DNA from 2 places in the Raoultella sp. genome. Region 1 is predicted to be linked to the other one. Evidence: predicted binding sites of a transcription regulator. Region 1 holds the regulator's gene; the other holds the start of a gene.

Region 1 (5,590 bases):
CAGGTTGATGCCGGCGGCAATATGCGGCGGCACCAGCCCCTGGTGATACAGAACGTAGGAGAGCAGCAGGTAATCCATATGACTACGATGGCACGGTACGTAGACAATTTCGTGCCCTTCATGGGCCAACTGACGTACGCGCTCGGCGTTGTGGACGTTGATCCCCTGATACAGACGGTTCCAGGTAAAGCCAAGAACGCGGTCAGTGAGGCGAATCATCTCATAAGAGAAGTTCGCGGCGATCTCTTCCATCAGTGCGATGGCGTTTTGCTGCGCCTTCTCATGGGAGATTTTCTTGCTGCGCGCTTCATCTTCCACCGCGCGGGCGATGGCTTTGGATGCCAGCAGCTTATTGAACAGATCCTGACGCGCCGGCAGGCGCGGACCGACGGCTGCCAGACGTTGGCGGGCGAAGTGCATACGCGCGACGCGGGCCAGCTTCTGGGCGATAATTTTATCGGTGCCGTGTTCGGTGGCCATTCTGCGCAGAGAAACCGGCGGCGAGAAACGGACAAAGCTGTCGCGTCCCAGCCACAGGACGGCGAAGAACTTCTGAATGCCATTCAGCATGCGCAGCGGCGGATTAACTTCGCCTTTTTCGCGCCCTGGCGCACGACCAAACATCACCGACACCGGCACCATTTGCACGTCCAGGTCAGGGTGGTTGCGGTGCAGATCCAGGTAGTCGTGGAACAGCTTAATCGACTCTTCTTTCGGCGCGTAGTAGGTAAAGACGCGCGGGCCGCCGTGGATAAATACGTAGCGCGGCAGCAGCGCGCCGTCAATTTCCAGCGGTTCAAGCGGATCGGGTAAATCGTGCTCCAGACACTGGGCACGCAAGGTCAGCAGGTCCGCCTTTGAATTATAAGGCAGGACGTACATGATAGGACGCGAGGTATCCAGCCCTAATTCCTGTGCAGGTTCTGCGGGAATAGACTTGCTTTTTACCAGCACCCGTAATGGTAAATTCAGTAATTTATAGTAAATTCGTTGCCAGCCGGACATAAACGATGTGAAGCCTCTGGTTAATCATGCAAATGCGCGGCAAGAATAACAGAAAGTGTGCAAAATTTCCGTTGCCACGCGGCAAACGCGTACACTCATTGACGTCATTTACATAAAAAGGTTCTTTTGATGGCCAATAATACCACTGGGTTAACCCGAATCATTAAAGCGGCAGGTTATTCCTGGAAAGGGTTCCGCGCGGCATGGATCAACGAGGCCGCATTTCGGCAAGAAGGCGTCGCCGCAATTGTTGCCGTCGCGATCGCCTGCTGGCTGGACGTGGACGCCATCACGCGTGTGCTGCTGATAGGCTCGGTCCTGATAGTGATGATAGTTGAAATTCTTAATAGCGCGATTGAAGCGGTGGTGGACCGTATTGGCCCTGAACATCATGAGCTGTCCGGTCGTGCGAAAGATATGGGCTCTGCGGCAGTGCTGCTGGCCATTGTGATCGCGCTGATCACCTGGGGCTTCTTGCTCTGGGCCCGCTATCACTAAGCGGCCGCTTTGTGAGATGTCCCGTGTTGCTATGTCTTCCCGATGATCGGGCAACCCCGATGGTTTTTTGTCCGACCGGCGACAATAACCCCTGGCGTAATGGGTTATCAGGGACACAAAATGGAAAGAATCTCCTGATTTTTGTGTGAAATTTGATTCCAAAATCACCGTTAGCTGTATATACTCACAGCATAACTGTATATACACCCAGGGGGCGGGATGAAAGCGTTAACGACCAGGCAGCAAGAGGTGTTTGATCTCATTCGGGATCACATCAGCCAGACGGGCATGCCGCCGACGCGTGCGGAAATTGCTCAGCGCTTGGGGTTCCGTTCTCCAAACGCGGCGGAAGAACACCTGAAAGCGCTGGCGCGTAAGGGCGCGATCGAGATTATCTCCGGCGCATCCCGGGGGATTCGCCTGCTGACGGAAGAAGAACCCGGCTTGCCGTTGATTGGCCGCGTGGCGGCCGGTGAACCACTGCTGGCTCAGCAGCATATTGAGGGCCATTTTCAGGTCGATCCGGCGATGTTCAAGCCGAATGCCGACTTTTTGCTGCGTGTTAGCGGTATGTCAATGAAAGACATCGGTATTCTCGATGGCGATTTGCTGGCGGTCCATAAAACTCAGGATGTCCGCAACGGCCAGGTTGTCGTGGCGCGTATTGATGAAGAGGTTACCGTTAAGCGTCTTAAAAAACAGGGTAACATCGTCGAACTTCTGCCAGAAAACAGCGAATTTTCCCCTATCGTGGTGAATCTACGCGAGCAAAACTTCACTATTGAAGGGCTGGCCGTCGGCGTGATTCGCAACGGTGAGTGGCTGTAACACCTTCTCCACGCAGCATCGTCTGATGCATGATGCTGCGCAGTCTCCTTCCGCTCAGGCTCTTTCTCATGTTTTTTAACGCTGCTGATAAGGCCCTGTGGCGCCTGGCGCTACCCATGATTTTCTCCAATATCACCGTTCCGCTGCTGGGACTGGTGGATACTGCGGTGATTGGTCATCTCGACAGCCCGGTTTACCTCGGCGGTGTCGCGATCGGCGCGACGGCCACCAGTTTTCTCTTCATGCTGCTGCTTTTCCTGCGAATGAGTACCACCGGACTGACAGCACAGGCCTTTGGCGCAAAGGATCCTCTCCGCCTGGCGCGGGCGCTGGTGCAGCCGCTGGGGCTGGCAACCGGCGCCGGCCTGCTGATTGTGCTTTTCCGAACCCCGCTTATCGATCTGGCGTTGCATATTGTTGGTGGCAATGAAGCGGTGCTAGAGCAGGCGCGGCGCTTTCTCGACATCCGCTGGTTGAGCGCGCCAGCATCGCTGGCAAATCTGGTGCTGCTCGGTTGGCTGCTGGGCGTGCAGTATGCCCGGGCGCCGGTGATTTTGCTGATCGTCGGCAATCTGCTGAATATCGTACTCGACCTTTGGCTGGTAATGGGCCTACAGATGAACGTCCAGGGCGCCGCGCTGGCAACGGTCACCGCTGAATATGTCACCTTGATCATGGGACTGCTGATGGCAAGGCGTGTGCTGACGCTGCGCGGTGTGTCTTTCGCCCTGCTGAAGCGCGCGTGGCGCGGAGACGTGCGCCGTTTGCTGGCGCTCAATCGCGATATCATGCTGCGTTCTCTGCTGCTCCAGCTCTGCTTCGGTGCGGTGACCGTCTTCGGCGCTCGCCTTGGTGGTGAAATCGTCGCCGTCAACGCGCTTCTGATGACTATGCTGACCTTCACCGCCTATGCCCTGGATGGATTCGCTTATGCCGTGGAAGCGCACTCCGGACAGGCGTACGGCGCGCGTAATGGTAGCCAACTGCTTGATGTCTGGCGGGCTGCCTGTCGTCAATCGGGAATGGTGGCGTTGGCTTTTGCGGCGACCTATGCCGTAGCGGGACAGCAGATTATCACCCTGTTGACCTCGCTGCCTTCGCTTCAGCTGCTTGCCGATCGCTACCTGATCTGGCAGATCGTTCTGCCGGTGATTGGCGTGTGGTGTTATTTGCTGGATGGCATGTTCATCGGTGCGACGCGCGGGGCTGAGATGCGCAACAGTATGGCGGTGGCGGCGGCGGGATTTGCCCTGACGTTGCTGATGCTGCCGGTCCTTGGCAACCACGCACTATGGCTGGCGCTGGCGGTGTTCCTCGCGCTGCGCGGTCTGTCGCTGGCGCTTATCTGGCGGCGACATTGGCGGCGTGGCACCTGGTTTTCGTAGTGATTTTTGACGTGTAATTGGTTAAAGATTCCGAATAATAAATTTAACTCAGAATTCTCATCTATAGTTAATACTATGTCCGGCACGTAGCGGGCTGTTAACTCACCGAACGATGAGGATTGAATTATGAACAAAGACGAAATCGGCGGTAACTGGAAACAGTTGAAAGGTAAAGCGAAAGAGAAATGGGGCAAGCTGACCGATGACGATATGACCGTCATTGAGGGTAAGCGTGACCAGCTGGTCGGTAAAATCCAGGAACGATATGGCTACGCCAAAGATCAGGCGGAGAAAGAAGTCTCTGACTGGGAACGAAAAAACGATCACCGCTGGTAGCAGTGGGGGTTAACGAATCAACCCTTTGTTATTGCCTGCCCGATGGTACACGGAGGTACCGGCAACCCGGATTTCCGCTGCGGCGATAGCCTCAGCGGGCTTTCTTTTTAATCTGGATAGTATGGTCGTGATGGCAGTGCTCCGGGGTGCTACAGGCTTCGACCTCGACACAACTTGCGCACAGGCCGTGGGCCTCAATCACATTATGGCGTAGCGCAAAGCCCATTCTGGCCGCCAGCGTATGCATAATGTCTTCAACACCTTCTGCGCACTCTTCTTTCACCACACCGCAGCGGTCGCAGATAAACATGGCCGAGCTATGGGTCGGCTGATCGAAAAGATGACACAGCACGTAGCTGTTGGTGGATTCCACCTTGTGCACGAACCCCTGTTCCAGCAAAAACTCCAGCGCCCGATAAACCGTCGGCGGTTTCGCCTGCGGCTCTTTCTCGCGCAGCAGGTCGAGCAGGTCATAGGCGCTAATCGCCCCTTGCTGGAGACCCATCAAACGCAACACTTCCAGGCGCTGCGGAGTCAGGCGCACGCCGCGCTGTGCGCAGAGCTTTTCAGCGTGCGCTAACATTTCTTGCGAAGTGGTCTTATTCATGAGCATCCTCTGGTTGCGTGAGTCTGAAGTTGTTACTTTATCACGATCCAGGCAAAACGCCGAGAACCGGCAGCTTGTGCTATACCTGATGCATCTCATTTTCGGGAGAAAACGATGAAACGACCTGATTGCATTCGACATTGGCGCGAACTGGAAGGTCCAGATGATGCCACGTATCCCAATAACCCTGAGCGTTTTTCCATTGGCGCGCCGTTGGCGCGGGGGTTAAGACTCAACCGGCTGGGTATTCATCATGAACGTTTGCCTCCGGGCCGTCGAACCTCTTATCCCCATGCTGAAAGTGATGAGGAGGAGTTTATCTATGTGCTGGATGGCTATCCTGAAGTCTGGATTAACGGCTACCTGTGGAAGCTTGAGCCGGGCGACAGCGTCGGTTTTCCGGCAGGAACCGGGGTGTGTCATACCTTTTTGAATAACACCGACCAGGAAGTTCGCTTGTTAGTGGTGGGGGAGTCGAACAAAAAATTTAATCGCATCTACTATCCGCTGAACCCGGAATATGCCGCCCTGCGTCAGGATCGCTGGGTCGATCATCCGCCGCAATTTTTCGGCCCGCACGACGGCAAACCGCGCAGGCGCTAGTCCGTCCCGCAGACGTACAGCACTCGTCGCGGTGCTATGCGTCTGTGATTTATCTTTGTGCTATAGTAGCGCCCCTTTTTATCCGGATGCGTATTTATTCGCCATGATGCCAGAATCAACATCTCACGCTTTTGCCGCCCATCGTTTTTCCATCGCGCCGATGCTCGACTGGACAGACAGGCACTGTCGCTATTTCCTGCGCCTGCTGTCGCGCCACACGCTGCTGTATACCGAAATGGTGACGACCGGGGCGATCATTCATGGCAAAGGCGACTATCTGGCCCATAGCGAAGAAGAGCATCCGCTGGCCCTGCAACTGGGCGGCAGC
Region 2 (5,590 bases), on a different contig from region 1:
GCTGTTTCAGTACCCGCCGCTCACCGGTATCCATATCCAGCTCAAAGAGCGTATCCGGCGTGGTCATGGATGAGTATCCGTAGCGCAAGCGCGAAGTTTCCGGTTCCGGATTATAGGCAAGCCAGGTCACGTAGGCCGGATCATCAAAGGCGATCCCAACCGCTTCCCGGGTCTTGCGGTTAATCTGGCGCAGGCTGGTTAACCCGCGCTGGCGCTCCTCGACCACCAACCAGTCGGTAAACAGGGCGAATCCCTCGAGCATCACATCCTGGCGCGGCGCGATCAGCGTCTCCCACAGCTGCTCGTCGCGCTCATGGGTACGATAGAGACCGAAGTTTTTCCCCTCGCGGTTGGAACGAAGATAAAAGGCATGCTGGTAGTGATCGAGACTGTACTCATGATCTTTACGTCGCGGCAGGAAACATACCGGTTCCGCATCCGGCATCTCGGTATTCAGTAACCGCACTTCACTGGTTGTCGCGCTGGCAAGATAGATCACGGCGAATTGCCGGGAGGTGGTCGTATGGAGGCTGACGTAGAAGGTTTCATCCTTCTCCTCATAGACCAGCACATCGGAAAACGGCGACGTGCCCACGGTATGCCGCCAGACCTGATAAGGCAGTAGCGTCGTCGGATGCTTACGGACATACCACAACGTTTGCGAATCATTGCTCCAGGCAAATTCCGGCGAAACGTTTTCCAGTACTTCAGGATACCATTCGCCATTTTGCAGATTGCACAAGCGCAGGCCATACTGCCTTCGGGAGAGATAATCCTCTGCCAGCGCCATAATCGTGTTATCCGGCGAAATGCCCAGTCCACCGAGAGTATAGAATTCGCTCTGCGCCGCGCGCTGGTTGCTATCGAGCAGCACGTCCCATTCATCCCACGCCTCTTTCAGCACCGACTGACGCTGATAGATAGCGTATTCACAGCCCGGCTCATATACCTGACGATAGCGGTAGCCATTTTTGCTGTAGGGTGCGGAGACTTCGCGCGGCGGGATACGGTCAATAATCTCTTTTAGTACCCGCTCCTGCAGGTTACGTTGAGTGGACATGACCTGCTGTCCGTACGCATTTTCTTCACGAAGATAATCAAGCACTTCAGGCCGCGAACGCTCGTCGTCGCGCAGCCAGAAGTAATTATCGATACGGGTATCGCCATGAAGGATCATGGCGTGAGGGATTCGTTTTGCTTTTGGTGGCATCTTTTGGTCTTCTGCATCCTGTATTTCATACACAAAATCATTCAAGAAGCGGCTTGAAGGATGGCGTGTATATAAGGGTGGCAAAAGTGGCCCACGTTGCAAGCAAAACCTGCTGATTTAGGTAGAAAGCGCCTGTTTTTGTGCCTGGATATCCTGTTCGATGTCGGCGCGCACTTCCGGCGGGAGGCCTAAAGCCTCACCAAGGGCGTTGAGATAGCTCCGCTCCATAAAATGGTCGATATCGATCGCCGCACAGCTGATGTAATAGATTTCCAGCGCCTCTTGCTCGTTGTCGATGCTCTGCGCCAGGCGCTGCGGGTCAAGCGGCTGCGCCAGGGCACGATCGATCAATACGCGCCCCTGTACGGCAATATCAGCGGCGCGTAGCTGCTCTTCGATATGTGCCCGTTCGCTGTCATCGATGTGCCCATCGCTTTTAGCGGCAAACACCAGCGCCAGAATGAGCCGTTCACTGCGCGCATCAAGCCCGGAGGCTGGCGAGGTTGACGCCCTGTCGGGTTGCGCAGGGGAAAAGACAGATTGTGCCGGGGAATTTTCCCGCATTTTCTGCTGATACTTATTCCACAGTACGCTTCCCGCCAGCGCACCGCCGCCAACCAGCAGTGCGCTGGTGCCATATTTGGCCAGTAGCTTGCGCGATAACTTACTGGCCACCAGCAACCCTGCCAGGCCGCCCAGCGCGCCGGGCAGGAGAAAGCTTTTACCATCCTGCCGCTCGCCTGATGAGGAAGATGGTCCCTGTTGGCCCAGCAGGGACTGGAGTTGATTAAGCCAGTTAGCCATGATTTCCCTCGTTACTGATTACGCGATGTCATCAGCCTAAACGACGAGATGTCAGGAAATGTTATGTGCAGCTAAAGATGCGCAAATTCGGCCGGACTCAGGCGGCCTTCGGCTTGCGCGATTTTGCGAGCACGGTTGCCGCGGGCGGCTCGCTCGCCCCCTCCGCCAGAGCCTCTGAGGTTTCAGCCGCGGAGCTCTCATCCAGGGAAACCTGGCCGCTCGTATCTTCTTCCGCTTCCGCTTCCGCTTCCGCTTCCGCTTCCGCTTCCGCTTCCGCTTCCGCTTCCGCTTCCGGGAGTTTTCCTGACCTCAGAATGTGGTGCAATGTCTCTTTGCGTTCCGCCAGCCACATTGCCATTTCATCGCGCTGGGTTTCATCTAATGTCAGCGGGCACTCTACCAGCCAGTCGTTGAGGACCTCGGCAAGATCGAGCATTTTGTCGTAAGCATCGGCCTCTTTTTTGCTGGTAAACGACATCTTTTCCTCACCTTCGCGGATCACCACATATTTAATTTCAACCGCCATTGTGCAGCCCCTTTATACTGTATTTTTATACAGTATAGCAAATTTTCACCCGGGACTCAACCAACAGTCATAAAGACAGACGCAAACGTTTTCGTTTATAATGCGACGCATGTTTTTTTACTGTGGAAAAGAGTCATGACGTTATTAGGCACAGCGCTGCGTCCGGCAGCGACGCGAGTGATGTTGTTAGGTTCCGGCGAACTGGGTAAAGAAGTCGCTATTGAGTGCCAGCGGCTGGGTATTGAAACCATCGCGGTCGACCGCTACCCCGATGCGCCAGCAATGCAGGTAGCGCACCGTTCGCACGTCATCAACATGCTGCACGGTGAAACGCTGCGCGCACTGATTGCGCAAGAAAAACCCGACTTTATCGTGCCGGAAATTGAAGCTATTGCCACGGATATGCTGGTGGAGCTGGAGCGGGCCGGGCAGAAAGTCGTCCCTACCGCCCGCGCGGCGAAACTGACCATGAATCGCGAAGGGATTCGCCGTCTGGCCGCGGAGGAGTTGCTGCTCCCCACCTCGGCGTACCGGTTTGCCGACAGCGAAGCGACCTTCCGCGAGGCCGTCGCGGAGATTGGGCTTCCGTGCATTGTGAAGCCGGTCATGAGCTCTTCTGGTAAAGGCCAGAGCTTTATTCGTCACTCTGACCAGTCGGCTGAGGCCTGGCGCTACGCGCAACAAGGCGGTCGTGCTGGCGCCGGTCGGGTTATCGTTGAGGGGGTGGTGAATTTCGACTTTGAAATTACCCTGCTTACCGTCAGTGCGGTCGACGGCGTCCATTTCTGTGCGCCGGTCGGCCATCGTCAGGAGGATGGTGATTACCGCGAATCCTGGCAGCCGCAGCAGATGAGCGAGCAGGCGTTGGCCCGTGCACAGGAGATTGCCAGCAAAGTCGTGCTGGCGCTCGGCGGCTACGGTCTGTTTGGTGTGGAGCTGTTCGTCTGCGGCGATGACGTGATTTTCAGTGAAGTCTCCCCTCGCCCACACGACACCGGGATGGTGACGCTGATTTCCCAGGATCTCTCAGAATTTGCCCTGCACGTTCGCGCTTTTCTCGGTCTGCCGGTTGGCGCGATCCGCCAGTATGGTCCGGCAGCCTCCGCGGTCATTCTGCCGCAGCTCACCAGCCAGAACGTCACCTTTAGCAATCTTCAGGGCGCGGTAGGGGCGGGACTGCAGCTACGCCTGTTCGGTAAACCGGATATTGACGGTTCTCGTCGACTGGGCGTCACACTGGCCGTCGCCGATAGCGTCGAGGAGGCGGTGGCGCGCGCGAAAGCCGCTGCGTCAGCCGTGCTGGTTCAGGGATAAAAAACCCGGTTGCGTCAACGCGACCGGGTCTGGATTTTGCCATTGTTCAGGGCGTGAAAATTACTTCGCGCCTTCAACCGCTTCGCGAGCGATGTTGGTGATACGGTCGTAATCGCCTGCTTCCAGTGCATCCGCCGGAACCAGCCAGGAGCCGCCGATGCACAGCACGCTGTTCAGTGCCAGGTAGTCGCGGTAGTTTGCCGGAGAGATCCCGCCAGTCGGGCAGAAACGGATATGCGCGAACGGACCGCCAATCGCCTGCAGCGCTTTCACGCCACCGTTTGCTTCTGCCGGGAAGAATTTAAACTCTTTCAGGCCATACTGCATGCCCAGCATCAGTTCAGAGACGGTGCTGATACCCGGGATCAGCGGGATGGTCCCTTCTTCAGTCGCGGCTTTCAGCAGGGACTCGGTCAGACCTGGGCTAATAGCAAACTGCGCGCCAGCCTCGGTGACCGCTTTCAGTTGCTCTACGTTTGTGACGGTACCTGCACCGACAATCGCCTCCGGCACTTCTTTCGCAATCACGCGGATCGCATCAATTGCACATTCGGTACGCAGCGTGACCTCCAGTACACGCACGCCGCCAGCAACCAACGCTTTGGCCATCGGCACAGCGTGTTCCAGCTTTTTCACCACGATCACCGGGACAACCGGGCCGTTGGTGAGGATTGCTTCTGCAGTTGTTTTCCAGTTTTTCATCAGAGTTTCTCTCTCGCCAGATCTACAAATTGTATCGTCTTAAAAAGTGATGCAGGTTGCGCCCTGTTCTGCTCCGGAGAGTTTTTCACGCAGCGCTGCAAACATTTCCCTGCCGCTCCCGACACGCGAACCGCTGAGGTCAGGAACATGCGGCTGGCGTGCGGCCAGTTCAGCGTCATCCACCAGCAGCGTCAGGTCGCCCGTCTGCCCGTTAACGCGGATGATATCGCCATCACGTACTTTTGCCAGCAGGCCGCCATCGTACGCTTCAGGCGTAACGTGGATTGCTGACGGGACCTTGCCTGATGCGCCGGAGAGTCGACCATCGGTAACCAGCGCAATTTTGAAACGGCGGTCCAATAATACACCAAGTGGCGGCATAAGTTTATGTAATTCTGGCATGCCGTTCGCTTTTGGCCCCTGATGGCGAACAACCACCACGCAATCCTTATCCAGCAGTCCGGCTTCGAAAGCAGGCAAAACGTCGTGCTGGCTTTCAAACACCACCGCCGGCGCCTCAATAATTTGGTTCTCAACCGGTACGGCCGAGGTTTTCATCACTGCGCGCCCCAGGTTACCGCTCAGCACTCTCGTCCCGCCATGGCGAGAGAATGGCTTGTTGAAAGTCGCAATGACCTGATCGTCTAATGGCGCCGTCGCCCCTTCGCGCCAGTCCAGCTCGCCGTTATTCAGCCACGGCTCCATGGTGTAACGGGAGAGACCAAAACCGGCCACGGTGTTGACATCTTCGTGCAGCAGGCCGCCTTTCAGCAGCTCACGTATAAGAACCGGTACGCCGCCCGCGGCCTGGAAATGGTTAATATCCGCAGGACCGTTCGGGTAAAGGCGCGCCAGCAGCGGCACAACGTCGGAAAGATCCGAGAAATCATCCCAGTTAATGATAATGCCCGCCGCGCGAGCCATCGCCACCAGGTGCATCGTATGGTTGGTCGAACCGCCGGTTGCCAACAGCGCAACAATCCCGTTCACCACCACCTTCTCATCAATCAGTTTGCCTAACGGCATCCATTCAT

What was found. Region 1 encodes LexA, which represses DNA repair genes until DNA is damaged. Its sites were predicted from a motif close to TNCTGTATGTACATACAGNA; they were not measured.
Region 2: ACZAHD_RS05085 (YebG family protein) is a predicted target of LexA. The motif match lies at 2,556-2,575, and genes of this name have one in related genera.

The regions. Positions count from the first base shown of each region.
Region 1 covers NZ_JBCNNS010000050.1:11,092-16,681, forward strand. The annotation lists gene plsB (glycerol-3-phosphate 1-O-acyltransferase PlsB) at 1-1,005, opposite strand, end outside; gene ACZAHD_RS11085 (diacylglycerol kinase) at 1,135-1,503, shown strand; gene lexA (transcriptional repressor LexA) at 1,723-2,331, shown strand; gene dinF (MATE family efflux transporter DinF) at 2,400-3,716, shown strand; gene ACZAHD_RS11100 (CsbD family protein) at 3,843-4,052, shown strand; gene zur (zinc uptake transcriptional repressor Zur) at 4,144-4,659, opposite strand; gene ACZAHD_RS11110 (cupin domain-containing protein) at 4,774-5,262, shown strand; gene dusA (tRNA dihydrouridine(20/20a) synthase DusA) at 5,366-5,590, shown strand, end outside.
Region 2 covers NZ_JBCNNS010000019.1:11,086-16,675, reverse strand. The annotation lists gene ptrB (oligopeptidase B) at 1-1,210, opposite strand, end outside; gene ACZAHD_RS05090 (tellurite resistance TerB family protein) at 1,328-2,014, opposite strand; gene ACZAHD_RS05085 (YebG family protein) at 2,112-2,540, opposite strand; gene purT (formate-dependent phosphoribosylglycinamide formyltransferase) at 2,676-3,854, shown strand; gene ACZAHD_RS05075 (bifunctional 4-hydroxy-2-oxoglutarate aldolase/2-dehydro-3-deoxy-phosphogluconate aldolase) at 3,915-4,556, opposite strand; gene edd (phosphogluconate dehydratase) at 4,596-5,590, opposite strand, start outside.